4 regions of the Lysinibacillus pakistanensis genome follow, and region 1 is predicted to be linked to each of the others. Evidence: riboswitches for the same ligand, from Rfam matches in the RefSeq annotation. Region 1 holds a riboswitch; each other region holds the start of a gene.
What was found. A riboswitch is a leader RNA that binds a small molecule or an ion and turns the genes downstream of it on or off. The one in region 1 is predicted to bind S-adenosylmethionine.

Region 1 (7,780 bases):
ATCAGCCATTTGCTTTGTCCAGTTGTCAATTTTTCTATTGGAAGAACGGCTATTATAATAAGCTTCTAGTGTTTCGTTATAAATTGGTAAAAGTTCCTCATATTGTTGTACATTGTATTCATTTTCATGTAGGATAGCAGCGACTGGTAATCGAGGCTTTACCTCATTACGGCGAGCCGGAACCCCAATTGTTAAGCCGAAAAGTGGGAAAACATAATCAGGTAAATTCAATAACTCACTTATTTCCGCTGGTTTGTTACGAACACCACCAATATAGCAAATACCGTATCCCATTGATTCTGCGGCAATGACAAAGTTTTGAGCAAATAATGCTACATCTGCAACCCCAACAAGCACGTTTTCGGCTGTATCTGCTACAATTTCCACACCTTCTAGTTTACCAGCCATTTGTAGACGTTTAAAATCCACACAAAAGACAAATGCAGCCCCAGAGGTTTCATATTGACGAGGGTTACCGGAGAGCAAGCCGAGCTGTTCCTTTTTCTCCTCATCTGTTACCCAAATAACGCTATAAGCTTGTACAAAATGAGATGTAGCAGCCATTTGCGCAGTAGTAATTAACTCCTCTATGATATCCTTCGAAATTGGATTACCATCATAAATACGAACTGAAGAGTGGTTGCGTAATAAATCTTTAACCATTTAATATTCTCCTTTTCCCCTTATATATGAAAAGCATATCACGCTTTTTCTTCAAAATCGAATGTATTGGGCGTTTAAATTATTTTCGGATAATTTATAAATACATAAAATTTCTCGAAAAACGAAATATTTTCTTGGATATAGATTAAATATTCTAAATAGTATAATATTATTTATGCGACGGTTTATTTGGTTAAAATTCTAATGTTTGGAAATAGCAACGAGGTATCTACCAAGTAATCTAGTTAAACAAAAATAAAGTGGGATGGAGGAATAAGGAATGGAAGAAAAGTTAGCGAAAAAGCTTCGTAATGAACAGCTGCGAAGCAAGGTTGTCACAGCAGAAGAAGCAGCATCTTGGATTAAGGATGGTATGGTACTTGGGATGAGTGGTTTTACACGTGCTGGAGATGTTAAAGTTGTGCCACTTGCACTTGTTGAAAAAGCTAAAAAAGAGAGCTTTCAGGTAGATGTATATACAGGTGCATCATTAGGCCCAGAAGTTGACCAATACTTAGCTGAAGCTGGCGTTATTCGTAAACGTGGCCCTTTCCAGGCGGATGCGGGAATTCGTAATAAAATCAACAGCGGTGATATTATGTTTGTCGATGCGCATCTTTCACATAATGCAGAATTGGTACGTCAGGGCATTATAGGTCCTATTGATTTTGTGATTATCGAAGCGGCTGCTATTACAGAAGATGGCTTACTAATTCCTACAACTTCAGTTGGTAATTCTCCGATTTTTGTGCAAGAGGCCGATCAAGTTATTATCGAGCTGAATGTGGCTCAGCTAGATGCATTAGAGGGAGTACATGATATTTTTGTTCCAGGACCACAAGGAAAACGTGATCCAATTCTATTACAAAAGGCTTCAGATAGACTCGGAACAATTGGTATTTCACTAGATTTAGAGAAAGTAAAGGGTATAGTAATTTCAGACATTTTAGATGCGCCATCAACAATTGTTCCAGCTGATGAGGAAACAGATATTATGGCCAATCATTTATTAAACTTCCTTCGTGATGAAATTAAAGTAGGCCGTTTAACGACGAGTTTACGTCCAATCCAGTCAGGAGTAGGCTCCGTGGCAAATGCTGTATTATTGGGCTTCAAAGACTCCGAGTTTGAAAATTTAGAGGTCTATTCAGAGGTGCTACAGGATGCTGTATTCGAATTAATTGATGCTGGAAAAGTAAGCTTTGCATCTGCTACTTCTATTACCCTGTCAGAGGAAGTTGGAAACCGAGTTTACGGTAATTTTGATAAATATGCTGATAAACTAGTATTACGCCCACAGGAAATTTCCAATCAGCCAGAAATTATTCGCCGACTCGGGCTAATTTCAGTGAATACAGCGCTGGAAGTTGATATTTACGGTAATGTGAATTCAACCCATGTTTCAGGCACAAAAATGATGAATGGTATCGGCGGTTCTGGTGATTTTGCACGTAATGCACGATTAGGTATTTTTGTTACAAAATCTTATGCAAAAGGTGGAAATATCTCAAGTATCGTTCCGATGGTATCACATGTGGATCATACAGAGCATGATGTAGATGTAATCGTGACAGAGCAGGGGGTTGCTGATTTACGTGGACTGGCTCCAAAAGAGCGGGTTGCACTAATTATTGATAACTGTGCACATCCTGAATACCGTGAGCAATTATGGAAGTATTTTAATGATGCTAATGAAGCAACAGGCGGACACCATACTCCACACGACCTAGAGAAAGCGCTTTCATGGCATGTGAATTATGCAAAAAGTGGTACTATGAAGGAAGCAGCATTATCAAAATAATAGAATAGGTATAATAAAAGCCTTGTAGGACAGTTAATGATTCCTTCAAGGCTTTTGTGTTAATTATGGTACCCAAAAGAACTGTATGGGTTGCCAGAGAACTGATAAGTGCCCTCCAGAATTGCTCGGGTCCCCCGGAGGACTGCTCAGGCGCCCCCCAGAATTGCTCGGGTCCCTCGAAGAACTGCTCGGGTCCCTGGGAGAACTGCTCGGGTCCCTGGGAGAACTGCTCGGGTCCCTGGGAGAACTGCTCGGGTCCCTTGAAGAACTGCTCGGGTCCCTCGGAGAATTGCTCGGGTCCCTCGGAGAATTGCTCGGGCCCCTCGTAGAACTGCTCGGGTCCCTCGTAGAACTGCTCGGGTCCCTCGTAGAACTGCTCGGGTCCCTCGTAGGAACTGCTCAGGTCCCTCGTAGAACTGCTCGGGTCCCTCGTAGAACTGCTCGGGTCCCTCGTAGAACTGCTCGGGTCCCTCGTAGAACTGCTCGGGTCCCTCGTAGAACTGCTCGGGTCCCTCGTAGAACTGCTCGGGTCCCTCGTAGAACTGCTCGGGTCCCTCGTAGAACTGCTCGGGTCCCTCGTAGAACTGCTCGGGTCCCTCGTAGAACTGCTCGGGTCCCTCGTAGAACTGCTCGGGTCCCTCGTAGAACTGCTCAGGTCCCTCGTAGAACTGCTCGGGTCCCTCGTAGAACTGCTCAGGTCGCTCAAAGAACCGCTCAGTTATCTCAAAGACTTACCCAGATACCTATTAAAATACTTAGGGCTCTATCTATTTACAATAATCCAATCCATTTCCAATAAGTTGCGGAGAATAGAAGTACTAGGATGAAACCAATAATGGTTAATGGAATACCAGATTTCAAGAAATCCTTTGTTGTAAACGCTCCTGTACCATAAGCAAGCATATTTTGCGGTGCGCTTATTGGTAAAAGAAAGCCAAAGCTAATCACAAATTGCTGTACGATAACGAAACCAACTTGGTCAACGTTAGCCGTTAATGTGGAGGCCAAAACGATAAACACAGGTACAAGCGCTGATGCTAAGCTTGTCGCACTGGCAAAACCTAGGTGAATAAGAATATTAAATAGTGTAACCAATGCAATTGTTGCTAGAATCGGCATAGTATCTAGACCAAGTGAACCAAACACTTTGTCAGATAACCATGATGCACCTTTCGTATTCAATAAAACTGTACCTAGCATAATACCTACCGCAAAAACGATAATGGTTCCCCAAGGAATATGAGGCTCCACTTCCTTCCATGTATAAACACCGATTTTCGGCATTAATAGAATAGCGATAGCAATAATTGTGACTGTTGTTGTGTCAAATGGGTGTAGCTTGCCTTCAGTTGCCCAGAAAAATAATAAAATCATTGACGTGATGATTAAACGGATCTCGGGAGCTTTTAATGGGCCTAGTTCTGCAAGCTGCTTTTTGATTACCTCTTTACCGCCTTCTATGTTACTAGTCTCAGGCTTAATCAGAGAAATCATAATGAAAAATAAAGCTATAGACATGATAATCGAGAAGGGGGCAGCGTAGAGTAACCAGGCACCCCATGAAATATCCACATTAAATTGTTCTTGAATAAAATTTAAAGCGACCATATTTTGAGCAGCAGCTGTCTTAATCCCAATATTCCAAATGGAGACGGCCTGTACGGAGGTAATGACAAGTAACGCAGCAAGTCGGCTATCACGCGGCAAACCAAATGCAGCAACCATTCCAAGTAGTATTGGGACTACTGCGCCAGCACGTGCTGTAGCAGAAGGAACAAAAAATGCGAGTGCTATAGATACTAAAATGGCACCAAAAACAATTGCTTTTGTTTTAGTCCCTACAAGTGAAAGTATCCATAGGGCGAGTCGTTTATGTAAGTTGGTGATTTGCATTGCTGCTGCTAAAAATAGAGCTGCGGCTACTAGGGCGACTGCAGAATTACTAAACCCACTTAATGCTAATTTTAGAGCACCTGCTGTTCCTAATTCTGCTGTTGGATCGTCTATTGACGGAGCCAGTCCTAGTAAAACGGTTACCAGTGCAATAATCATGGCAGAGCTGACGGGATATGAAACTGCCTCTGTTACCCAAAGGATGACTGCGAAAGCTAAGATGGCTAAGGCCCGTTGACCCGCAACAGGTAAATCGCCGTTATTAGGTAAAAAAATAATGATGATTAATGAAGCAAAGGCTAAAGCAATCCAAAGTGGCTTTAAATTACGTTTTTCGCCTGCTTGTTGAAGTGTAGACATATTTTCTCATCCTTTCTACGATAAATATGACGATTATTATCTATAACATCGGTCAGTAAAATGTTTTATTAAGAAAATAATTTGTCTATTTATTGGAGAAAAAATTAGTATGTGAAATACTCTGTTTTTACAGCATTAATAGTAAATAAAGAGAAAATATATGGTCATAGAAAAGACAAAAACATCCAAAAAATTATTATTTCTTTTTGAAAGCTGAAGTTACTTTAGGCTCTGTTCCTTTGACTAATCGTTTAATATTTTCAATATGCAAAATGACAGCTATTCCAAAAAGTAGCAAAGCAATGATCGTTGGACCCATCCCAGGAATCCATAAAAAAGTTGCTGTACAAAAAACAAGATAAAACTCTAAAACGCCGACGATTAAATAGTTCGTTGCAAAAGATAAAATGACAAATAAAATAAGTGCAAATAAACCAATTTTCCAATCAACAGCAAGCAATATCCCTATGATGGAGGCTGTACCTTTCCCCCCGTTAAAGCCCATATGGAATGGGAAATTATGACCTAGAATGACACCAGCTGCTATGAGATAGGTGAAGAGCCAAACTTGTACCTCTGTGTATTGTGCTGCATCTGCAAGAAAGAAATGTGCACCGATAATTGCTAATACACCTTTACCAATATCAATAAGCGCTACTAGTACCCCGTATTTCCATCCAAGGGAAAGGGTTGCATTGGATGCACCTGCATTCCCATGGCCAGTCTTTTTTAAATCTACCCCAGATAAAAACTGTGCCACTTTAGAGCCATGAAGACAGCCGATAATATAACCAACGATAATAAATAAAATGATGGTTTTAATCACAAAAATCCTCCTTTCTAAATAAATATTAAAATAGTGTATGCGTTCATATTACGTAAAGAAGCAGACTGAAGTTTCGGAAAAAATAAAATTTTAGTGTTGACAGAAAAAATGTCTATGTTTATACTGTGTAACAACGATGGAAATTGAATCTCAATACTCTTATCAAGAGCGGCGGAGGGATAGGCCCTATGATGCCCGGCAACCAGTAAGTGACGAACTTGCTAAGGTGCTAATTCCTACAGATTCTTACTTGGATCTGGCAGATAAGGGGAGGAAAACTTGCAACCGCAACCCTCTTCTTAGCTGAAGGGGGTTTTTGTTTTCTACTAAAAAATCCTCCTCATCTCCGGTACCATCGTAAAAAAATAACCATTTGGAGGTACAAAATGACAAATTTTAAACCAGAAACATTGCTGTTACATGGTGGCCAAGAGCCCGACCCAGTAACAGGATCTCGCACCGTACCTGTATATCGCTCAACGGCTTTTGTTTTTAAAGACACTGCTCATGCGCAACGTCTTTTTGCCTTAGAGGAAGCCGGCAATATTTACACACGTATTACGAACCCAACTGTAGATGTTTTTGAAAAACGCGTCGCTTTATTAGAAGGCGGTACAGCAGCAGTAGCACTTTCATCTGGTGCAGCAGCTATCGCATTTTCAATTTTAAATCTTGCAGGAGCGGGGGATGAAATTGTTGCCGCTAGCTCTTTATATGGTGGTACTTATAACTTATTTGCCAACACATTACCAAACTACGGTATTAAAACGATTTTCGTAGATGAAACAAATCCTGAGAACTTCAAAGCAGCAATCACAGATAAAACAAAAGCGGTATTCGCTGAAATTTACGGTAACCCAAGTTTAAAAGTACTAGACATTGAAGCAGTGGCTAACATTGCACATGAAAGCGGCTTACCATTAATTATTGATAGCACTTTTGCTTCACCTTATGGCTCTACACCAATTGATTTCGGTGCCGATATTGTCATTCACTCCGCAACAAAATGGATTGGTGGACATGGAACGACTTTAGGTGGCGTTGTAGTTGATGCGGGAAAATTTGATTGGACTCGTGGTCGTTTCCCAGGATTCACTGAGCCAGATGCTTCTTATCACGGTTTACGATATGGCATTGACACAGCAGCTGCTGCATTTGCTACAAAACTGCGTGTACAATTACTACGTGACTTTGGACCAACACTAAGTGCTGATGCAGCCTTTAATTTTTTACAAGGTTTAGAAACGCTTCATTTGCGTATCCCTAAACATAATGAAAATGCTTTAGCAGTAGCCGAATATTTACAAAACCACCCATCTGTGGAATATGTAAATTATAATGGCTTAGAAGATTTCCCTACACATGATTTGGCTAAAAAATATTTAAGAAATGGCTTCGGTTCTGTGCTTACATTTGGCATTAAAGGTGGACGTGAAGCAGGGCGTAAATTAATTGATAGTGTGAAATTATTCTCCCATGTAGCTAATGTAGGGGATGCTAAATCATTAATAATTCACCCAGCTTCTACTACACATCAGCAACTATCAGCTGAAGAGCTAATTCAAACTGGTGTAACCGAGTCGCTCATTCGCTTATCAATCGGTTTAGAGGCAGTAGAGGATATTATTGCAGATTTAGAACAAGCAATTGAGCAAGTAACAGCTTCACAACAAAAGGTTGAAGCATAAAACATAGGCTAGTGTTGTGGCGTTTACGTATTTTCTCATTCGATAAGCCTCATTTGGTAATGCGTAAAACGTTGCTACATCCAGCGCTTATCTCATTCGATAAGTTATCAGAAATTTTTCGTAAATAATACCTAGTAATTTTATAAGTATTATTGACTTAAGTAAAACCATGCTATATACTAGGGTATAAGTTAAACGTTCGAAAGGCTACCAACCTAGAACTAATTTTCGGCATCGATTTTTGCCTGATTCGGTGCTCCAAATGATACTTTGATTCCATTTGTTTTCATAAGTGCTCCCCCACTTTTGAAATATTTATGAGTAGCTGCCAGCCAGCAGCTACTTTCACTAAAAAAACTGATGTTAAAGGAGTGTTTTAAATGGGAAATGTTTATAGTGCACAAAACATTGCATCTTATCTTATTTATGAACTAAATGAAGGTCATGTGTTTGTGAACAACATGTCCATTCAAAACATACTGGCATCAGTTGAACGTAAATGGCGACAAATTTTTGGACATTCTGCTTTTGAGGAAAACGTTTATGCAA
Region 2 (7,780 bases), 1.1 Mb from region 1:
TGAACACCAATATCCTCCGGTTTTAATAAGCCAAACAACTTCTCCTGATCCTCTAAATTTGGACACGCAGGATAGCCGAATGAGAAGCGCTGTCCTTGATATTTAGCTGCAAAACGATCACGCATTGTAAAGTCTGTGGCATCTGGGAAGCCCCATTGATCACGAATTTCCTGATGCATTCTTTCTGCAAAGCCCTCTGCTAATTCTAGTGCTGTAGATTGTAATGCATGGCTTTCAAGGAATTTCCCATCCTCCTTTAACTCACGCGCCTTTGCCATGACCCCCTGTCCTGCTGTAACAACCATTAGGGCAATATAGTCCATTTCCCCACTCTCAACCGTTTTTAAGAAATCTGCAAGGCATAAAAATGGTTCCACTTGCTGACGTGGGAAGGTAAAACGCTCAATTACTGTTTTATTATCTGCTGGATCATAGACGATTACATCATCTCCATCTGCCTGTGCAGGGAAAAACTGATACATTCCAGACGGTTTCAACAAGTCACTTTTTAAATAATCGTCCACTAAGTCCTTTAATTCTATTGCTCTTGTGTCTCCCGCATCAAGTAATTGTTGTACTTGCCCCTTCAAACCCAAGTGGTGACCAAGTAAAGTGCGCATGTTTACATAAGGATATAAATGAGATACAGAATATTCCTTTTTCACATGTCGCCTTACATCGGCTGGTAAAAATACAGGTGCTTCCTTTACTGTGCGAGCAGGTTTTATAGCTGTTTCTTTTGCAGGGCGGGCAGCTCGTTTCTCATCTGCTTCTAAACGTTTTTTACGGGATTCATCAATTTTGGCTAGGAAATCTGCACGTGTTTCTGAACCCATTAAAAGATTTGCCTGCTCTAATCCTTGCATCGCGTCCTTCGAATAGATGACTGGTCCATCATACTCATCCGCAATCTTAGTTTCTGTAAAACGTCGAGATAATGCTGCACCGCCCACTAAAATTGGGACGTCAATCCCCGCTTCTTTGAAATCCTGTGCCGTGATGACCATTTGCTGTGCTGATTTTACAAGTAAGCCTGAAAGCCCGATAAAGTCCGGCTTTTCTTTTCGAACAGCTTCAATTAATTGAGCAGGAGTTACTTTGATGCCAAGGTCAACCACCTTATAGCCATTATTGCTTAAAATAATATCAACTAGGTTTTTCCCGATATCATGGACATCCCCTTTGACTGTTGCTAGCACCATCTTTCCTTTACCAGCACTCTCTTCATTTTTCTCCATAAATTGCTCCAAGTGAGCAACAGCAGCCTTCATAACCCCAGCGGATTGTAATACTTCAGCAACAATAAGCTGATTATTATTAAATAATCGACCAACCTCAGCCATTCCATCCATTAATGGACCATTAATAATATCAAGAGGTGCTTCAAATATTTCACGAGCAGCTTCTAGATCCTCAATAAGACCTTCTTTTGTCCCCTCTAAAATATAGTAAGCTAAACGACCTTCTACTGTTTTAGGGATGTCAGCCTCTGTTTTTTCTTTCTTTTTATCGCGATAAAAATCTGTGAATATGGCTAATGTCTCATCATTCGTATTAAATAATAAATTATTTGCAAGCTTAATTTCCTCTTCTGGAATGGAAGCGTAGCGCTCTAGCTTTTCAGTATTCACAATCGCATAGTCTAAGCCTGCCTGTGTACAATGATATAAATAAACTGCATTTAACACCTCACGGCCAACAGGCGGTAATCCAAATGAGATATTGCTGACACCAAGCACTGTTAATGTACGTGGCATTTTTTCTTTGATGAGTCGGATTCCTTCGATTGTTTCTAAAGCAGAACCAATATATTGCTCATCTCCTGTACCTACCGGAAACATTAATGGATCAAAGATGATATCTTCTGGTGCAAGTCCCCATTTTTCTGTTAACAAGTAATAGGAACGTTCAGCAATCTCTAGCTTACGATGTCGATCAACTGCCATCCCTTGTTCATCTATCGTTCCAACAACCAAAGAGGCACCATATTTTTTCACAAGCGGCATCACAGCATCAAAACGCTCTTCCCCATCCTCTAAATTAATAGAGTTGATTATAGCTTTCCCTTGCGAAAATTTGAGTGCTTCTTCGATAACTTTTTCATCCGTTGAGTCTATTACAAGAGGTACTTTTACTTTTTTCACAACCTCCTGCATAAAGCCTCGCATATCTGCTAGTTCATCACGATCAGGATTTGCTAAACAAATATCAATAACATGGGCACCATTCCTTACTTGTGCACGAGCAATTTCTGCTGCTTCCTCAAATTTCCCATCAATAATTAGGTTTTTAAACTTACGAGAGCCAATTACATTTGTACGTTCTCCAATAAATAATGGACGCATAGAATCGTCGTACACTAATGGCTCGATACCCGACACTACATGACCATGAGTTTTCTCAGGTAATTGGCGTGGCTTTTCGTCCTTTAGTACCTCACGAATAGCAGCGATATGGGCCGGTGTTGTTCCACAGCAGCCTCCCACTATATTCAGCCAGCCCTTTTCTGCAAAGCCTTTTAGCTTTTGTGACAGTGACTCTGGTGATTCATGGTAGCATCCTTCCTCGTCAGGTAAGCCTGCATTCGGGTAACAGCTTATATATCCCGTAGAAAGCTCTGCTAATGAACGAATATGGTCCGTCATAAATTCTGGCCCTGTCGCACAGTTCAGACCTACAGATAGTGGTTTAATATGCTCGATAGAAATGTAGAATGCATCTATGGATTGTCCTGCAAGTGTCGTTCCCATTGGTTCAATTGTTCCCGATATCATCACAGGAAGCACTTTGCCAGTCACTTCAAATGCGCGAGATACTCCTAAAGTGCCCGCCTTCACATTGAGCATATCCTGGCTGGTTTCAAGCAACAATACATCCGCTCCAGCTTCAATTAATGCCTTTGCCTGTACATAAAAGTTTTCTTCTAGCTCATCAAAGGTAATTCCACCTGTCACTGATAAGGTCTTTGTAGTAGGTCCCATCGCTCCTGCTACAAAACGTGGCCAATCAGAGGTAGTAAAATCATCCACTGCCTTACGTGCTATTTCTACAGCACGCTTATTGATTTCCTCTGCTTTTGCTCCCAGATCATATTCATTTAATACAAGTGGAGTACCTCCAAATGTATTTGTGCAAATAATATCTGCCCCTGCTTCCAAATATTTTCTATGAACCTTTTCAAGCACATCAGGTCTAGTTAGTACAAGATTTTCATTACAGCCATCATATTCCTCGCCACCGAAATCTTCAGCTGATAAGTTTTCGTTTTGTAGCATTGTTCCCATTGCGCCATCAAGAATTAAAATTCGTTTCTCAAGTTGCTCTTCAATCAAATGCTTAGCCATTTATACTTACCCCTTTTTTCTGTTCATCCAATTGCTCTATAAATTTCATTAGTTCTAGTGTCATATCATAGCGTAGGAATGGTGTAATGAGGTAAATACCATTGAAATATTCTGCGGCTACCTCTACTAATTCCTTAGCAATTGCAATTCCTTCTAGTGTCGCGTGCTCCTTATCCTCACCACAAGCCTTCATCCGTGCTAATGCGTTTTCAGATAATTTAATGCCGGGAACTTCATGATGTAAGAACTCCGCACTTTTATAGCTCGTAACTGGCATAATTCCTATATAAATTGGTGCTTCTAAATGCTTTGTCGCCTCATAAATTTCTACAATTTTTTCCTTTGTATAGACAGGCTGTGAAATAAAATAATCTGCCCCATGTTCAATTTTCTTTTCTAATCGAGATACAGCTCGGTCTAATACACGTACATTCGGATTAAACGCTGCGGCTACAGAGAAATTTGCCTTTTGACGTAGTGGCTTCCCTGAAAAAGATACACCTTCATTTAACTGTTTGATTAATTGAATAAGCTCCATTGATGATACGTCATAAACACTCGTTGCCCCTGGGAAATCCCCAACCTTTGTTGGATCTCCAGTAACCGCTAAAATATCATGAATGCCTAGTGCATTTAAACCCATTAAATGAGATTGCAGCCCAATTAAATTACGATCTCGGCATGTAATATGTGTTAACGGGCGTACCCCATGTGTTTCTTTCAATAATGCGCCCATTGCCACATTACTTATTCTTGGCGATGCTAGGGAATTATCCGCCATCATGACCACATCTGCGCCTGCCTCATATAATTTTTTAGCACCTTTAATAAAACCATCGATTTCTAAATGTCTTGGTGTATCCAACTCTACTATAACCGAACGTTGACGTTTTACTTTTATATGCAATGGCTCGAATCTTGAAGGTTCTGCCTCACGTACAATCTCTACTTTCTCAGGCTTCGCTAATTTTTCTTCTACTGGAGATAATTCCTCTAAGTATTTTTTCGCTGCAGCAATATGCTTTGGTGTCGTACCACAGCACCCACCTATTAAACGAACGCCTTGATCTCGAAGTGCTACAGCAGCGCGACCAAAATAGTCTGTCTCTGACTCATAAACAACACGCCCGTCTTCTAAATCTAGAAGAGATGCATTTGGATAGGTAGACATAAATGCCTTTTCAGGAAGTTCTACACCCTCAAATGCCTGAATCGAATGGTATGGACCTAAACGACAGTTAACACCTACAATATCAGCACCCAGTGCCTCGAGCTCATGTAGGGCACTATTTAAACTCTTACCATTTTGCAGCACTCCCGGTTCATGCATTGAAACTTGCGCAATGATTGGCAACTTTGTTTTAGCTCGAAGCATTTTTAATGTTGCTGTTAATTCTTCAAAATCATAATAGGTTTCAAGTAAAAGGCCGTCTGGATTCCCTGCCAGTAACACAGTTGCTTGCTCTTCAACAGTCGCTAAAATTTCTTCTAAGGTTGCATCGCTTTTCCGAATGCCTCGAATCCCCCCAATAGTCCCTAAAACAAATTGACCTCCATCTGCAGCTGCTCGCTTGGCAATCGTCATAGCTGCTTCATTAAACTGCTGAACACGCGACTCTAATCCGTAACGTGCTAATTTTATAGCATTCGCTCCATAAGTATTTGTTTGAATAATATCGGCTCCAGCTGCTATATACTCTCTATGAATCTTTTCAATTAATTCTGGTCTTTGAACATTCATTTCCTCATGACAGTACTCCAAGCCATAGCCGTATAATACCGTACCAATTGCACCATCTGCTGTAAGAACATGCGTTTTTAACTTTTCAAGCAACCCCATAAAACTAGCCCCTCTTTCTATTTTTCTATAATATAAAAAGCCTTCTTTAACACAAAGAAGGCTTTTACGTTTCGTAATTGTTGTTCCTTCTCATCTTCGACCATAGGGTCTTCTGGATTTAGCACCTGACAAAAAGTTGGTTGCTGAAGCGTCATTGGGCCAGTCCCTCAGCTTCTCTTGATAAGAATTTAGTATGAATTTTTTAAATAATTAAAAGAATCATAACGTTAACAAACGTTTGAGTCAAGACTATTTCACGTAACAAAGGATATTTCAAACGAAAAATATAATTTTTTGTCTTATATTCTGCAATTAAGATAATTTTTCAGCAATATTATCCCCTATTTTTTTACCGTTTTGAATACAAGCACCTATACCTACACCAAAGTAAGAGCAGCCCGCAATGGATAAATTCGGATAGTTTGTTTCGAGCTCTTGTAATAAGCCCTGTAATGCCTCACGATGTGCTAAATCATATTTCGGCATTTGATCAATCCATCTACTTACATTCACGACACTTGGTTTTTCTTTAATCCCCAAGCTTTTTCTTACATCCTCTAAGGCAACAACAGATAATTCTTCATCTGTCATCCTACGTAACTTCTCATATGCGGGGTTGATGCTTTTATAGAAGAGTCGAACAAGTAATTGCTCATTTGCTGAAGTATGCTTCCACTTACGGCTTGTCCATGTCGCTGCATTACAGATTACATCAGAATTATGAGACACAATAAAGCCTGTTCCATCAGCTGGTAATCTACTATCGGGTACATCGAATCCTAAATAAATTGTAATAGCGGAGGCAGTATTGAATTGGTCAAAATAACGGTTCAATGTTTCATCCTTTAATAGGTACTGTACAGTTTCATTAGGTAATGCTAAAACTACATGATCTGCTTCAATGATCGTATCATTTGCTAAAGTAACTTGGTAGTGGTTTTCCTGCTTGTTGACACTAGTAGTGGTAATTCCCTTTAAAATTTCTACATCAGTTAATGTTTCTTCAAGACGATCAATTAAAGACGATAAACCATTTTTAAATGAAATAAATTTTTTATTAGCAGCTTTTACAAATTGTTCTCGATTTGCGTCAAAACCTTTAATAATACTACCGTACTCATTTTTATAATCAATTAAATAAGGTAATGTGGAGGCAATCGATAGTTGATGTAAATCTCCTGAATACACACCTGCTAATACTGGCGCTATTTGGTTTTGAACAAGCTCCTCCCCTAAATAGTACGTTAAAAATTCTCCAATTGAGCTGTCTTTTGTAAAGCCTACATTTGGCATTGTCAAATCCTTTAATGCTTCTTTTTTACCTTCTTCGGATACAAGTGTGCTTTCTTCCAGAGAGTGAAGGCTCATCGGAATACCGAATGTTGAATCTGCCGGAATCGCATGGAGCTCATTATTTGTGTATATATAAGAAATCCCCGTTTCGTTGTATACCAAATCTTGCTTAAAATTAACCTCTTCAACCAGCTCCATAACACCTTGATGACGGGCTACTATTGAATCTGCCCCTGTCTCCATAATGAATCCCTGTTCGTATTCAGAGTGCAACTTACCACCTAAATATGTATTTTTTTCAACAAGCACAAGCCTTACATTTAATTTTTTTTCCTTTACTTGGCGCTGTAAATAATGCATCGTACATAAACCCGTAATTCCTCCACCTAATACAACCACTGTTTCCATATTAACCGCCCCTAATTTTTGTTGTCTTCCTTTAGTATAAACCCTTTTTATTGAAAATTACGCTCAACCCTTTACAAATTTAGCAAAAATGGAGCTATCCCGTGGTGAGGATAGCTCCATTACTATGACTAAATATGTATCTTTTCATGATGAAACAAAAAATACCCTTGACTTAAAATTCCGGCAATATATTAGTTAATATTTACTGAAAAACCATTAAACACCATATATCAATGGTTGTTATAGTGTTTATAGGCTGTAGATTTCGGTTACCACAATAATATCTTTACTCTGAATTAATTTAAGTGTTGGGCAACATTTGCTAATTTCTCAGCTGAATTCGTTACTTCTTCAAAGGCAATCCCTAGCTCATTAAGAACCTCCGCTATCGCTAATACTTCTTTTTCCATACTATCATTTTGCTCTTTTGCCTCTGTCATCGATTCTAATATTTTCGTAAATTGCCCTTCTGTTTGAACCATATTTTCCTTGCCAGATATGACCTCTTCTTGAATATTATTAAGAGAGTGTGTTAGCTTATCTGTCCGTTCATTTGTTTTTTGTAACAACATGGCTACTGAGGTCACAGAATCTTTTGTTTGAATCGATAGTTTTCGAACCTCATTAGCAACTATATTAAAGCCTTTACCCGCTTCTCCAGCACGGGCTGCTTCTATAGCTGCATTTAAAGCTAATAAATTGGTCTGGTTGGCAATTGTGGTAACAACATTCATAATTGATTCCATTTCTTTTGACATACCAGTCAACTGTTCAATATTTTCTGTTATATCCTTCAGCAAATCAATAATATTACACATATTTTGTGATTGACTCTTTATTCGTTCTCTTCCCTCTACTGCCTGCTTCTCAGCCTCCGCTGACACCAAAAGTGAGT
Region 3 (7,780 bases), 1.5 Mb from region 1:
GCGTGAGGCATTCCTAAGCTTGGTTGCAGATCCTCTTTCTCAGCAAAGAATGCAGCACATGCTGTTAAAAGGGAAACCACTCCGTAACTAATAGAAGAATTAGACAAATCTTGCACATGAAACAAAGGGGGATTATACGATGCGTGAAGCCGTTATTGTAGCAGGAGCACGAACTCCAATTGGAAAAGCAAAAAAAGGTTCTTTAGCAACAGTGAGACCAGATGACTTTGGTGCCGTAGTTGTCAAAGAAACATTAAAAAGAGCTGGCTATGAAGGGCCAATTGATGATTTGATTTTAGGTTGTGCTATGCCAGAAGCTGAGCAGGGAATGAATGTAGCACGCAGTATTGGCGCACTTGCAGGATTACCAGATACAACACCAGCACTAACAATTAATAGATTCTGTTCATCAGGCTTACAAGCAATTGCCTATGCAGCAGAACGAATTATGCTAGGTCATTCAAAGGCGATACTTGCTGGTGGCGTCGAGTCAATGAGTATGGTGCCAATGGTAGGGAATACGCCACGCTTAAATCCGACTTTAGCTGAAACAGCTCCTCAATATTATATGGGAATGGGTCATACAGCTGAGGAAGTAGCACGACAATACAATGTTAGTCGAGAGGATCAAGATGCCTTTGCCGTTCGTTCACATGCGCTTGCAGAAAAGGCGATTAAAGAAGGAAAGTTCAATGATGAGATTGTTCCAGTAGAGGTGGAGCAGCATTTCGTGGATGCTAACAATAAACCACAAGTGAAGAAATTCACGTTTAGTATGGATGAGGGTGTACGTCCAGGTACATCTGTTGAAGGTTTAGCAAAGCTACGTCCATCCTTCCATGTAAAAGGTAGTGTGACAGCTGGAAATGCCTCTCAAACATCTGATGGAGCAGCAGCTGTCCTAGTGATGGATCGGGAGGAGGCTGACAAGCAGGGACTTACGCCAATGGCAAAATTCCTAGGCTTTGCTGTTGGGGGTGTACCTCCTGAAGTAATGGGTATAGGGCCAATCGTGGCAGTACCCAAAGCGTTAGAAATTGCAGGATTATCAATAGATGACATCGATTTATGGGAAATTAATGAAGCATTTGCCTCACAATCTTTACAGGTTGTACGTCATTTAGGCATCGACCAAGAAAAAGTAAATGTGAATGGTGGTGCCATTGCATTAGGTCACCCACTAGGCGCAACAGGAGCTATTTTAACATTAAAGCTTATTCATGAATTGAAGCGTCAAGGTAAGAAATATGGAGTTGTGACAATGTGTATTGGCGGCGGCATGGGGGCTGCAGGCGTATTTGAAATTCTATAATTTTTCGCTAGATAAGCTTGAGGTGTACTGTTTACGGTTGCCTCCGAACATTGTATATTTCAAGCTTTTCTATATATTTTCATCGTGATTGAAGCGTCAATTTATGACCGCTAAATCTAGAAAAGGCCCAGCGGATGTCACAGATTTTGAAAAGGAGCTTTTCGAGCAAAGTCTGAACGCAATTATGCTGAGGTGTAAATTAGGGGATTAAACAATCAAAATTGATATATGTGGGAGGAATTAATCATGACAGAAAAAACAACGGATTTTATTAAAGGCGGCGGATTTCTTGTTGAAGATGTGGAATTAGATCGTGTGTTTACACCTGAAGATTTCTCAGATGAGCATAAAATGATTGCAAAAACAACAGAAGAATATGTAACAAATGAAGTGCTACCAGTTGTTGAAAACTTAGAGCATCATGAATTTGAGCATTCAGTTCGTCTACTAAAGAGTGCTGGTGAGCTAGGTTTACTAGGTGCAGATGTACCTGAAGAATATGAGGGCTTAGGCTTAGACAAAGTATCTTCTGCCTTAATCGCAGAAAAAATGTCCGTAGCGGGTGGATTCTCAATTACTCATGGTGCACATGTCGGTATTGGTTCATTACCAATTGTACTGTTTGGTAATGAAGAGCAAAAGCAAAAATACCTACCAAAGCTAGCATCAGGTGAATTAATTGCTGCCTATGCATTAACAGAGCCAGGTTCTGGTTCAGACGCATTAGGGGCAAAAACAACTGCAAAATTAAATGATGCAGGTACGCATTATATTCTAAATGGTGAAAAGCAATGGATTACAAACGCCGGCTTTGCTGATGTATTTGTCGTGTACGCTAAAATCGATGGCGATAAATTCTCTGCATTTATCGTAGAACGTGCATTCAATGGCGTGTCAGTGGGACCTGAAGAGAAGAAGATGGGGATTAAATCTTCATCCACTCGTACATTAGTGTTAGAGGATGCAGAAGTGCCTGTAGAAAATTTATTAGGTGAAATTGGCCGTGGGCATGTGATTGCCTTTAATATTTTAAATATTGGTCGTTATAAGCTAGGCGTTGGTACAATTGGTGGATCTAAGCGTGCATTAGAGCTAGCGATTCAATATACAAACCAACGTCAGCAATTTAAAACAAAGCTGTCTGATTTCAATTTAACAAAAGAAAAATTATCAACAATGGCTTCTCAATTATATGCGTCTGAGTCATTAAACTACCGTACTGTAGGCTTATTTGAGGATCGCTTAAGTCAGTTAAACCCTGAGGAGCAAAAGCAAGGAACGGTAATTGCCGGTGCTATTGCTGAATATGCGATTGAATGCTCAATTGCCAAAGTGTTTGGTTCAGAAACATTAGATTATATTGCAGATGAAGCGGTGCAATTACATGGTGGCTACGGCTTTATGGCTGAATACGAGGTAGAGCGAATTTATCGCGATTCTCGTATTAATCGAATTTTTGAAGGAACAAATGAAATTAACCGCATGATTGTGCCAGGTACATTTATGAAGAAGGCAATAAAGGGTGAGCTTCCACTATTACAAGTAGCCCAAAATTTACAGCAGGAGCTGCTTATGCTAATGCCTGAAGATATAGGCACAGAGCCACTAGCACAAGAAAAATACCTTGTGAAAAATGCAAAGAAAATCGCAGTATTAGCAGCGGGATTAGCAGCACAACGCTTTGGTCCGAAGCTTGATCAGGAGCAAGAGGTATTGGTAAATATTGCGAATATCGCAAACCAATTATTCGCTATGGAATCAGCTGTCTTACGTACAGAAAAAGCGATTGCTCGTGATGGTGCTGAAAAAGCTCATCAAAAATTATTGTACACTCAAATCTTTTGTCAAGAAGCATTTGCAGAAATTGAAAAAGAGGCAAAAGATACAATTCTTGCTTCAGCTGACGGAGATGCAGCGCGCATGACGTTATCTGCACTACGTAAGCTAACACGTAATAATCCTTACAACTTAATTGCGAAGAAACGTGAAGCATCAGTTAAGTTGATTGACGCAGAAAAATATGTAGTGTAATAAATCAAACAGCCTAGCTATCTGTAATAGATAGCTAGGCTGTTTGTGGGTGAGAAGGATAGATTTGCAAAAGCAACTGATAGAAACAGTTAAGTGAAGGATAGAATTAAGAAAGTGACGGATAGAATTAAGAAAGAAATGGATAGACTGTAGTAGAAGCCTGGGGATTGGTGTGAGAGCAACTGAAAATTGTTTCATTTTGGTTTGTATGGTTATGATGGTATACTACAGAAAATAAGGAAGACACAGAAAATCAGTGTCCTCAAAAAGAAAGTAGAGGAGCCTTTCAATGACGATTCAATTTATCCAATATCCAAAATGCACAACTTGTAAGAAAGCTCAAAAATGGTTAAACGATAATGATATAGTGTATGAAGAGGTACACATTGTAGAACAGCCACCTTCAAAGGACGAATTAACAAAGTTATGGCAAGCAAGTGGACTACCTCTTAAAAAGTTTTTTAATACGTCTGGCATGAAGTATCGAGAGCTTGGTTTGAAGGATAAACTTGCCGATATGAGCGAGGAGGAGCAGCTTGAGCTACTTGCTTCTGATGGAATGTTAATCAAACGTCCAATCGTTACTGATGGAAAAAAAGTAACGTTAGGGTTTAAAGAATCTGATTTTGAGCAAGCTTGGAAATAGCCGTAATTATCCTTGTTTTTATAGGAGAAGTATGGCACACTGAAAGTGAATATATTACATATTTATGGAGGGGTTTTTTGCATGAGCACACCTAAAGACTTACGATACTCTGAAGAACATGAATGGGTAAAAGTAGAAGATGGAAAAGTACGTATCGGTATTACACACTTCGCACAATCTGAATTAGGAGATATCGTTTTCGTTGAGCTTCCACAAGTTGGCGATGAGATCAAAACAGATGATCCATTCGGTAGCGTAGAATCAGTAAAAACTGTTTCTGAATTATATGCGCCAATCTCAGGTACTGTAGTTGAAGTAAATGCAGATTTAGAAGATAGCCCAGAATTCGTTAATGAATCACCATATGAAAAAGCTTGGATGATCGTTGTTGAGCCTGCTGATGCATCAGAAGTTGAAAAGCTTATGACAGCAGAGCAATACGAAGAAATGGTCGCTGAATAAGACAAGCCCTAATAGAAAAACGTCGGCATTCACCGACGTTTTTTATTATCTTCATGGCTGGGGAGATAGTCGCTTGCAATGGGTGTCTAACATTACCATCGTTAATGCTTAATTGATATAATGACTATAAGGAAAAGGGATATGTCTAATGGGGGTGGCGTGATGTTCGAGGGAAAATGCTTAATTGTTGAAGGCCGTTCGGATAAGCTTCAAATTGAACCTATTTTAAGTGAAGATGTCACAATACTTTGTACGAATGGTACAATTGGTGTGCATCAATTAGAAGTGCTGCTTGATCCATATGAGGGCTGTGAGCTTTATACATTTTTTGATGCAGATCCATCAGGGGATAAGCTACGGGCATTAATGGACAGACATTATCCAGAGGCAGAGCATTTACGTACAATGCCAACGTATAAAGAAGTTGAGACAACTCCGAGAAAGGTATTAGCAATGATATTGTTGCGAGCACATTTCTCAATCCATAATCAATATATTTTGTAAGGTTGCGTGAAAAAAATGGAAGAATGGTCAAAAGAGCAGTGGATCGCGGCTGTCCAGTCGGGGAAAAAAGCTGCCTTTTATTTATATACACCTATGTGTGGTACATGTGCAGTTGCATCAAAAATGATGATGATCGTTGAGCAATTACTGCCAAAGCTTCAAATCGGCAAAGCAAATTTAAATTTTGTTGAAGAAATTGCCTTAGATTACGAAATCGAAAGTGTACCATGTTTACTCGTCTGTGATGGCGGAAAAGTGACAGAAAAAGTCTATGCTTTTCAATCCGTACCGTTTTTATACGAATTGTTAAAAAAATCAATTGACTGAAGTTTGCTAGCATGGTAAAGTAACAAATATATTACTAAAACATTGAATATATCGAACTCTTATGAAGAGTGGCGGAGGGAAGTGCCCTATGAAGCCCGGCAACCATCACAAAGTGAAAAGGTGCCAAATCACCCAAAGATTTATCTTTGAAAGATGAGAGAACGGTTGAGCGTATAAATACGTGACCCCTTCTACTTGTCTGTGAGTGAAGGGGTTTTCTATATGAGAAAAGGAGTATTCGCTATGATCCAGCTTCAAAATATTACGAAGAATTACAAAACCGCAAATGGCGAATTAACAGCAGTCAAAGACGTAAACCTTTCCATAAATAAAGGTGAAATATTTGGCATTATCGGCTATAGTGGTGCTGGTAAAAGTACAATGATTCGTTTATTGAACGGTTTAGAAAAGCCAACATCTGGTACGGTGATGGTTAACAATCAAGAGTTTTCATCTATTAAGGGGCAAAAGCTTAGAGATGCAAGACAAAAGGTAAGTATGATTTTCCAGCACTTTAATCTACTATGGTCTAGAACCGTTGCTGAAAATATCGCTTTTCCACTAGAAATCGCAGGTGTTTCAAAGGCTCAGCGTGATGCACGTGTGAAGGAATTGATTACTCTTGTTGGTTTAGATGGACGTGATCAGGCGTATCCATCACAGCTATCAGGCGGTCAAAAGCAGCGTGTCGGCATTGCTCGAGCACTTGCTAATAATCCAGAGGTTTTATTATGTGATGAGGCAACCTCAGCACTTGACCCAGAGACTACCGATGCAATCCTGGATTTACTTGTAGATATTAACGAGCGATTAGGATTAACTATTGTGTTAATCACACATGAAATGCACGTTATCCGTAAAATCTGCCATCGTGTAGCAGTAATGGAGGCTGGCGAAATAGTAGAACGTGGTGAGGTATTACAAGTATTCCAGGCACCTCAAGCTGCTATTACGAAAAAATTTGTGTCACAAATTACAGATACGAAGGAAACGCAGGAGACGGTTGCACAAATAAAAGCAAATTATCCAACTGGACAACTTGTTAAGCTAATTTTTGTAGGAGAAAAAACAGAGCAGCCCGTAATTTCACACCTCGTCAAGCACTTTGATGTAGAAGTTAGTATTGTGCACGGTAATATCTCTCAAACAAAAAATGGTGCTTACGGTACACTTATTGTGCAAATAGATGGAACCGAGTCAAATGTGGCTGATGCATTAGGTTACTTAAATACAGTTGAAGTACAAACGGAGGTGATTGCAAATGCTAACTAATCTCTTTCCGAATGTCGACTGGGAGCGAATGTGGGCAGCTACCTATGAAACACTGTATATGACAGCTATTTCAACCGTAGTAACATTCATCCTTGGCTTATTAATTGGAATCGTATTGTTTTTAACAAGCCCCCATCAACTATGGGCTAATAAAATTGTGAATTTCTTAACAGGTTCACTCGTAAATATTTTCCGTTCGATTCCATTTATCGTGTTAATTATTTTATTAATTCCATTTACAAAATTCTTGCTTGGCACAATCCGTGGAGCCAATGCTGCATTACCAGCACTAATTATTGGTGCTGCCCCATTCTATGCACGTATGGTATTGATTGCATTACGTGAAATTGATAGAGGGGTAATCGAGGCAGCTCGTTCAATGGGTGCTAAAACATCTACTATTATATGGAAAGTGTTAATTCCAGAATCATTACCTGCGCTTATTTCAGGTATTACTGTAACAGCTGTAGCGCTTGTTGGTTATACAGCAATGGCTGGAATTATTGGTGCAGGCGGGTTAGGAAACTTAGCCTTCTTGGATGGCTTCCAGCGTAATCGCTCAGATGTGACATTAATGGCAACTATTCTAATCTTAGTAGTCGTATTTATTATTCAATGGATAGGCGATATGATTACAGCTAAAACAGATAAACGTTAAAGGTTATTTCGGTTCTCTGCCGTTAACATACTTTGAACAAAATAAAAGGGAGTGTAATAAAATGAAGAAGCTATTGACAGGATTACTCTTATCAGTATTAGTGCTAGCTTTAGCGGCTTGCGGTGCTGGTAAAAAAGACGATGCAAGCTCAGGTGCATCAACAGATGATAAAACAGATAGTAAAGAAAATGTGACATTAACTGTAGGTGCCTCTAATACACCGCATGCAGTAATTTTAGAAAAAGCAAAACCGATTTTAGCTAAAGAAGGTATTGATCTTCAAATTGAAACGTATACAGATTATGTATTACCAAACCAAGATTTAGCATCAGAAGACCTTGACGCTAACTATTTTCAGCATATTCCTTACTTAGAGCTTCAAATTAAAGATAATGGCTATGATTTCGTCAATGCTGGTGGCGTTCACATTGAGCCAATCGGCATTTACTCTAAAAAATATAAATCACTTGACGAGCTACCAAAGGGCGCAACAATTTTACTTTCTAGCTCAGTTGCAGACCACGGTCGTATGCTTTCATTACTAGAAGCAAAAGGCCTAATTAAACTT
Region 4 (7,780 bases), 790 kb from region 1:
GCTAAGCGTATACGGTCAGCTAATGTACGTTCCATAAGCTTTGTAATATGAGGCTCGCTCGGATATGCTGCTTTTAACTCTTTCTCTTTAAGCTGTACTTGTGATTTTACTTGTTTATACACATCGATAATGCTTGGTTTGGCCTTTTGATATCCTTTTAAATCTTTGCTGTAGGTCCAATCTACAAGCTGATTCTCTACTTCACTGAACTGTTTAGCAAGCTGATTATTTTCTAGCCAGCCCCCATCTGTAAAGGCACCTTGTTGTTGAATATCAAAGCCAGCTAACATTAAAGGCTGCTCTGTAGCTTGAGTTTTCTTAGTATACTCAAATAACGATAGGGTCTCTTTTGACCACCATACCTCAAAAATCCCATCCTTCATCGTCTCCAGAGCCACTTGCTTGTCAATTTGTCCCTGAGCATTCATAACGTTTCCCATGCCACTTTCAAAGGCAAGGACGTTGTAGCCCATTTCTTGGTGTAAAAACTGAATGATACGTGTTTTTGCTAGGCTAAACTCTGCTACACCATGCGAGCTTTCCCCTAAAAAAACAATACGCTTATCGTGTAATAAGGGCTTTAGCATCTCTAAATCTTCAAATTTACTGGATGCAATTTTTGTTGATTCAAAGGATTCAGGCTGAATGGAATTTAAACTATATGCATGGTCATTCACCCAATTCTTCCAGTCTTGTAGTGCTTCATTGGACGTACGAGCTTGCTTTACTTCTGATCCCTGCTCTAAACTTGTCTGCTCTGCTATCCTTGGAGCAGCCACTGCCGCATTTGCATTCCCATTAAATGCTATAAAACTTGTCAATGCAATGCTTAAAGATAATAGCATTTTATTTCTTTTCCCTTTTGTCACTGTGCATCAATCCCTCGCAATAGATTGAACCCAATTATACGCAGGTAAGTTTAAAGTTAAGGAGATTTCTGTTTAAATTTTGTTTAAATTTGGATTTACGTCTTGAATCAGGAAGATAGATTAAAAAACCTCCAAAAGTGTGATATCTAAAAGATAGGACACTTTGGATGTGTTGTATTTAACTTATTTATAGTGGTATGTACTAGCCCTGTGATTGTTGCGTTGTATTTGATTAAACCATGCACGATCCTTTTCTTCCTGCTTTAATGTATTAACGATTGCTGATGAGCAGCTAATACAAATTTTTTTCTGTGTAATTTGCCCACAACGTTCACAAGGGGCACCTAGATTAGGGAAAATTGACTTTTTTAATTTTCCTGCCTTCACCCATTTATAAAGCAGCTCAACGGAAACCCCCGTTAATGCAACGACCTCATCATTTGTTAAATAGCGATTATTTTTTCTAAGTAAAAAGTGATGTAGTTCCGAAAATATATCTTCCTCTCTCACATCAATTGTTTTGACAAATCGGTGCATAGTAACTTCTCTCCTTATCCTTTCAATTGATAATTTTTCCAATATCTTCGTTTAAGATGATTGACTGTTCATCATACTTATAATTTTCCCAGCGATTGCGAGCCAATTTACGATATTTATTGGAAACATTTCGATCTGCGATTAATCGAGAGAATCCCTTTTTCGCTTCAGTCATGTCGCCAAGTCGTAGGCTTAATTCTGCATGTAAATATTGAATTCTTTCACTACCTTCTTGATTGGATGCAAATGATTTACTGTAAAAATCTCTTGCCGCAAAAAGGTAGCGCATTTCTGATTCCTGATCCTCTTTTAAGCGATATAACCAGGCAATTTTTAAAGCGAAATTTGCCATAAGAAGTGATTCTTCCATAGAGGCTCTGGACACTAAATAAGCAAGCTTAAAACTTACAATGGCATCATCCACTGTACGCTCTTGACAGATATTCATAGGTTTTTGAAGCTCTTTAATGTACAGCTCATCGATAAGGAGCATGAAAGGCCCATAGGTTCTAGTCATGGATTTATGGTAGGCATAGCCACAAAACGGACAAACAGCGACTTCATATAACAATGGATTTAAGCCCTCATAGACGGGCATGAAATCTGTTTGCTCTTCGACAATTTTATAACGATTAGGACGTACCTTATAAGTGGTAAAGTGCTTTTTGCAAAACTTACAATCCACACTACTTTCATAGTAGTAAATGTTAAATGCCATAAGAATCAACTCCTTTACCCTGATTTATTAATTATTTCTTTTGTTCTATATTTACGATTGGTATTATCGTTCAATGTATTTAATTGATTATCTTTTATTTTAACAATTCTATGTTCTTTGGTATACTCCTTTAGCATTATTAAAGTGAAAATATTATTACTTTTTTGTTTGTTGAGGTTTCTATATGTATTTGCAATAGTGTTTTTCAGTATAATGAATAAAAGTTAAATGGATTATGCTTTAATGTAGGTATTTGTAACTATTTATATTGATGGATGAAAATGGAGTGTGTATGATGGATTGCAAAATTGTTTTTTTTGACGTAGATGGAACACTTATTAATTATGAAGATGGCTGTATTGAAGAAAGCACAAGGAAGGTAATAGATGAGCTAAAACAGAGGAGAATTCGTATTGTTGCGGCTACAGGTAGACCTTTATCAATGTGTCAAAGTTTAAGAAACATGGGTATAGAGACATTTATAACCGCAAATGGTGCATATGTTAAGCATCAAAATCAGGTAATACATAAAGTACCAATTGACAAAAATATAGTCCAAGCAGTTCATGCCTTTGCTAATGAGAATAAACAAAGTCTTTCATTTTTTACAGAACAATTATTTATGAATAACGTACACAAGCCAAGGACACTTAAAGCCCTGCAAGAAACATTATCTTTATCTAAATTTCCTGAATTTCATGAAAATATTGTAGAGCAGGAAATTTATCTAATGTGTTTATATGCTAATGAAGATATTGAGCAAATATATACAGCACAATTTCCTCATTTAAAATTTAAAAGATGGCATCCGTATATTACGAATGTATTGCAATCTGATATTTCCAAATCGATTGCTGTTCAGGCTGTACTTGATTATTTCAATTTAAGTTCTGAGGAAGCACTTGCGTTTGGCGATGGCGATAATGATATAGATATGTTAGAACAGGTTGGTTTTGGGGTTGCAATGGGGAATGCAAGTGAGGCATTGAAGAATAGTGCTGATTATATAACGAAGAAATCCATTGAAGGGGGTATATATCATGCCTTGAAAGAGCTACAAATAATTTAAGAAAGTAATTATTTAGAATCGTATAATATTTTTAGTAAATTTAGAGGGGATGTCAAAGTAAAAAATGATTGAAGCTATAGCACTCATAATGTTAACTACATTGAGTATGATAAAGCTAACGTAAGTTATTAAAATGCTTTAGGTGGGATGATTTTATGGCACATCATGTACAATCTCTTATTGAACATTACGGGTATTTTGGCATAATTCTTATCCTAGTTGGAGGGATTGTCGGGCTGCCTATTCCTGATGAAATATTTTTAACATATATAGGATATAGTGTATATCGAGAAACACTAGAACATGTTCCAGCATTACTTAGCGCAACTATCGGGGCAATAGGTGGCATTACTTTAAGTTATTATATAGGTTATCGATTCGGGCTACCTTTGTTACATAAATATGGCCCGAAGATTCATATTACTAAGCAAAAAATTAATTTTACTAAAAAATTATTTACGAAAATAGGACCAGCCTTATTACTGATCGGTTATTTTATTCCAGGTGTACGCCATCTTACCGCATATGTAGCAGCCATTAACAACTATCCTTATAGAAAATTTGCCATTTTTGCTTATGCAGGCGCGTTTATTTGGACATTTACTTTTATTACATTAGGAAAAGTATTAGGTGAGAAATGGCGCTATGTGGGATTTTACTTATCTCACTACAGTATTTATCTTATCGTAGTATTCATCATATTAATGTTGGTCATTTATTATTTTTTCAAAAAAAGAAATAAATAAGGGTCTGATTCTTCTAAGCGAATAAGACCCTTATTTATTTTTAAGGTAAGATGGCAAATGAACGAACAGGGAATCCAGACGCTCTTTCTGGTTTCGGTACAATATTGAATATGACAGCCCCTTTTGGCGGTAGCTGATCCAAATTTGTTAAAAGCTCAATTTGATAAGTGTCTTGCTCAAGTACAAAATATTCACCATCTAACTTACCATTTTTGCGAAAATCCGCTGCTGAATCAGTGTCGAAAGTCTCGTGACCAATAGCGTTAATTTTTCGTTCTTTAAATAAAAACTGTAATGCCTCTAATCCCCAACCTGGTATATGATTATGACCCTCAGCATCCTTATTATTAAAGGCATCCTTATTAGGCCAACGCTTACTCCAATCGGTACGTAGGGCAATAAACGTACCTGCTTCAATTTCTCCATGCTCAGCCTCAAAGTCAAGAATATCCTGAACACTTAAGGTAAAATCATTATTTTGCTCGGCTTCCTTCGATTTATCAATCACGATTAAGGGTAGTACTAATTCTTTTAAATCCAATTCTTCTAAAAAACGTGTGTCCCTAACAAAGTGGATAGGTGGATCGATATGTGTTCCATATTGTCCAGGAAAAGTGAATTGCTGCGCAAAGAAACCATCATCATGTGAAAATAGGGTTTCAAACTTTGCATCCTCAAACATAAAGAAGTGAGGTGAATTTGGTCCAAATGTATGTGTTAAATCCACCCATTTTCTTGATTTTAATAGCTGCACTGCTTGTAAAAGTTCATTCGACATCGTATTTACCTGCTTTCTATTAATAGTATGAGTTATTCCCTGCTTGTCCTTCTTGTCCAATCATAACCACAAAAAAGAGTCCTCCTTGGAGAGAGGACTCTTGTGCAAAGCAACAAATGTTAGTCTTCTCATCTTCAAGGCAAACATTTTTGCCAATTGGAGTTAGCACCATACCTAAAGGCTGGTTGCTGAGACTTCATAGGGCCAATCCCTCCGTCTCTCTTGATAAGAAATGCAATATAAGAATTTTCAGAAATAACGATACAAATACATTAGCATATTTATTTATAGTTTACAAGTTCAATAGGGATACATAGATTTGCAATTATATTAACTAAAAGGATTAGAGGGATTCATAACTGGCAGAAAAACCATGCTCACTAGAGGTTTTTAGGTGCAAGATAAATGGACAAGAGGGTTCTTATGAAAAGAGCCCACTTGTAGAAAAGGCGCTGTCACCAGCTTAAAACTAATGAAAGCTTACAACATTCAATATCTGTAAATACTATCCGAATATTATCTGGTGTATAGTTTGTTTCAAATGTCATAGTAATACCAGTCGAGATGATTAACCTTTCAACTTCTGATTTATTTGATTTTTGTGCGGCATCCATAAGATCATGTGCAAATTGTTCTGATCCGTCAATTTTATCTGTAAGTAGCTGAATCTGCTGCATAATTCTCTTTACTCGCTTGGCGGAAATTTTCAGCTTATTTGTATTGACGGCTGGAAACGGATTTGTATTTATTGGGTTTGTTGGCATAGCTAAATATCTAGCTGGTTGGTGAAGTGCTGGAGGATTTACTATTGCCAATGTTGGATAATAGGTAGGATAGACAAAAATCGGATAAGGGTTGTAATACAACTAAACTCCTCCTATCCACTTGCTAATACTATATCTTATGTGCAGCGGGGACTTTCGGTGTTCGCTACTTCTATGGTTTCACGTCTAGGGTATTATCAAATTAATACCTAGGATGAGTGAAGAGATAATTTAGTCGATTGAAAGTAAGGAACCTGATAAGAGAAAGGGTTAGAGCTAATCGAAAGTGAACCAACCTGATCAAAGAGGAGCCTAAGCCGATCAAAAGTGGAGGCAACCCGATTGAAAACGAGCTCAGGCTGATCAAAAGTGGAAGAAACCCGATCAAAAACGAGCCTAGGCTGATCAAAAAAGCAAGGTACCTGATCAAAAACGAACGCAGCCTGATCAAAAGTAGAGGCAACCCGATCGAAAAAGAGCTCAGGCTGATCAAAAAAGCAAGGCACCTGATCAAAAAGGAGTCCAAGCTGATCAAAAACGAACGCAGGCTGATCAAAAGTGGAGGCAACCCGATCGAAAACGAGCCCAGGCTGATCAAAAAGGAGTCTAAGCCGATCAAAAGTGGAGGCAACCCGATCGAAAAAGGGTTCAGGCTGATCAAAAACGAGCCCAAGCCGATCAAAAACGAATAACACTCACCCAATCAAAAAAGAAGGCTTCGCATGTGTATAAGCCTTCCTTTCATAAATTTTTATCCAAGAACACGTAAAACATCATCTATTTTTTTGTTATGGGAGAGAATGCCGTAGTTCATCCATGTTAAGAAATCAACCTCGTAGACACAGTTGTTTTTTGCTGCGGGAAGGTTGCTCCAGGTAGGAGATTTTAGTATTACTCGTTCCTCTCCCTCGAAAATCGAATGTTGTTTGTCAAAGGTAATGAATAAATGATCGGCATCTAAGTGAATAAGCTGGTCAATTGTTAGATGTGTTTTTCGTGTATAATGTGGGATATTCCATACAGATTCATGGGGCATTAAGCCGAGATCACGATATAGAATGGGGCCCGTATAGCCGCATTCGGGTCCTGCATAGAGGCTGATGCCAATAGCGGAGATACGAAGAAAGGCTACGCTTTGTCCATATACTGATTTTTGAAGCACTTTTTTTGCCTTTTGCACTTTTACCTCATACTGGTTAATGACATCCTTCATAATAGCCGTTCTACCTGTTAAGTCGGCTATTTGGAACAATGTAGTTCGCCAATCTTCACCTGGATGTGAGAGATGATAAGTGGGAGCCAATTGATCTAATTGATGACAAGCTTTCCAGCGCTCTATCCCTTCATCTAGCATAATTAAAGTTGGCTTATAATGAAAAAGTTGATCCATTTGTCCTTTTTCAATATCAATATCAGGTATTTCTTGTAACCCTAGATAATCCTGTTTGCCCCATTTTGAATGGCTAAATTGAGCGATGGGTGTAATACCTAATGCCACTAAAAAATCCTCTAAAAACGGTGCGAATATACGAGGGTTATTACTTTGGCCACGACGATATTGTCCAGGAGAGATACCGACATGCTCTTTAAAGCGGCGGTTAAAATAATATTCATTGTTGAATCCAACTGTTTGGCTGATCTCAAAAATACGGTCATTCGTTGTTACTAGTAATTGCTTGGCTTTTTCAAGACGAACATTGTTTAAAAAGTTGAGTGGGATTTGACCAGTAATGTCCTTGAATATACGAGAATAATTCCAGCGTGGCACAGCCGCTAATTCTGCCAATTGCTCAACAGTCCAATCCCGTTCATAATGCTTTTGTAAATATTTGATGGACTGCTCAACGGACTGACGAACACTTTTCTGCTGCTGATTAGGTACATTTTGATTCATAATGAATAACATAAATTCTTGGAAGCGTACATGTTGCTCAAATAGCGATAGCTCATCCATTGCTAGACGGTGTCGATAAATGATTTCTAACAAATTAGTACATTGAGAAAAAGGATGGCAGCCTAGTTCTTGAAATTGTGTAAAAATAGAAAAGCAATCCGTCTGACTTTCTTGCAGTTGGATGATTTTAAATGTTAAGTGATAAAAGCACAGCACCCCACTTTCATTGTGAACATTTATTTTTTGATTAGGAGGAATGAGCACACACTTTTCTTCAGTAAGATGGATAGTTTCATGATCACAAATTAGCTCTCCATGGCCGCTTATAACTACAACAAGGCTATAATGGTCACAATGATGTAGTTGCCACATTGCTGATGGAATAGAATATGAAACTTCTTGTAA

Region 2: it holds a riboswitch for S-adenosylmethionine, as region 1 does, so the genes downstream of both, QNH24_RS23175 (bifunctional homocysteine S-methyltransferase/methylenetetrahydrofolate reductase) here and QNH24_RS02365 (O-acetylhomoserine aminocarboxypropyltransferase/cysteine synthase family protein) in region 1, are expected to answer to the same signal.
Region 3: it holds a riboswitch for S-adenosylmethionine, as region 1 does, so the genes downstream of both, QNH24_RS21000 (methionine ABC transporter ATP-binding protein) here and QNH24_RS02365 (O-acetylhomoserine aminocarboxypropyltransferase/cysteine synthase family protein) in region 1, are expected to answer to the same signal.
Region 4: it holds a riboswitch for S-adenosylmethionine, as region 1 does, so the genes downstream of both, QNH24_RS24540 (cyclase family protein) here and QNH24_RS02365 (O-acetylhomoserine aminocarboxypropyltransferase/cysteine synthase family protein) in region 1, are expected to answer to the same signal.

The regions. Positions count from the first base shown of each region.
Region 1 is NZ_CP126101.1:465,085-472,864, forward strand. It holds gene chrR (class II chromate reductase ChrR) at 1-663, opposite strand, end outside; gene scpC (succinyl-CoA:acetate CoA-transferase ScpC) at 944-2,464, shown strand; gene QNH24_RS02355 (DASS family sodium-coupled anion symporter) at 3,236-4,717, opposite strand; gene QNH24_RS02360 (glycerol-3-phosphate acyltransferase) at 4,914-5,543, opposite strand; SAM riboswitch class I at 5,700-5,813, shown strand; gene QNH24_RS02365 (O-acetylhomoserine aminocarboxypropyltransferase/cysteine synthase family protein) at 5,930-7,231, shown strand; gene QNH24_RS02370 (hypothetical protein) at 7,612-7,780, shown strand, end outside.
Region 2 is NZ_CP126101.1:4,649,858-4,657,637, forward strand. It holds gene metH (methionine synthase) at 1-3,344, opposite strand, end outside; gene QNH24_RS23175 (bifunctional homocysteine S-methyltransferase/methylenetetrahydrofolate reductase) at 3,337-5,184, opposite strand; SAM riboswitch class I at 5,272-5,371, opposite strand; gene QNH24_RS23180 (protoporphyrinogen oxidase) at 5,497-6,885, opposite strand; gene QNH24_RS23185 (globin-coupled sensor protein) at 7,182-7,780, opposite strand, start outside.
Region 3 is NZ_CP126101.1:4,197,058-4,204,837, reverse strand. It holds gene QNH24_RS21035 (3-hydroxyacyl-CoA dehydrogenase/enoyl-CoA hydratase family protein) at 1-91, shown strand, start outside; gene QNH24_RS21030 (acetyl-CoA C-acetyltransferase) at 140-1,312, shown strand; gene QNH24_RS21025 (acyl-CoA dehydrogenase FadE) at 1,559-3,343, shown strand; gene QNH24_RS21020 (arsenate reductase family protein) at 3,633-3,989, shown strand; gene gcvH (glycine cleavage system protein GcvH) at 4,071-4,451, shown strand; gene QNH24_RS21010 (toprim domain-containing protein) at 4,614-4,955, shown strand; gene QNH24_RS21005 (thioredoxin family protein) at 4,971-5,282, shown strand; SAM riboswitch class I at 5,339-5,442, shown strand; gene QNH24_RS21000 (methionine ABC transporter ATP-binding protein) at 5,526-6,554, shown strand; gene QNH24_RS20995 (methionine ABC transporter permease) at 6,544-7,212, shown strand; gene QNH24_RS20990 (MetQ/NlpA family ABC transporter substrate-binding protein) at 7,274-7,780, shown strand, end outside.
Region 4 is NZ_CP126101.1:4,927,333-4,935,112, reverse strand. It holds gene QNH24_RS24565 (erythromycin esterase family protein) at 1-869, opposite strand, end outside; gene QNH24_RS24560 (hypothetical protein) at 1,053-1,406, opposite strand; gene QNH24_RS24555 (DUF2225 domain-containing protein) at 1,429-2,124, opposite strand; gene QNH24_RS24550 (Cof-type HAD-IIB family hydrolase) at 2,420-3,193, shown strand; gene QNH24_RS24545 (DedA family protein) at 3,349-3,939, shown strand; gene QNH24_RS24540 (cyclase family protein) at 3,980-4,717, opposite strand; SAM riboswitch class I at 4,843-4,949, opposite strand; gene QNH24_RS24535 (YuzC family spore coat inner layer protein) at 5,173-5,583, opposite strand; gene QNH24_RS24530 (helix-turn-helix domain-containing protein) at 6,233-7,780, opposite strand, start outside.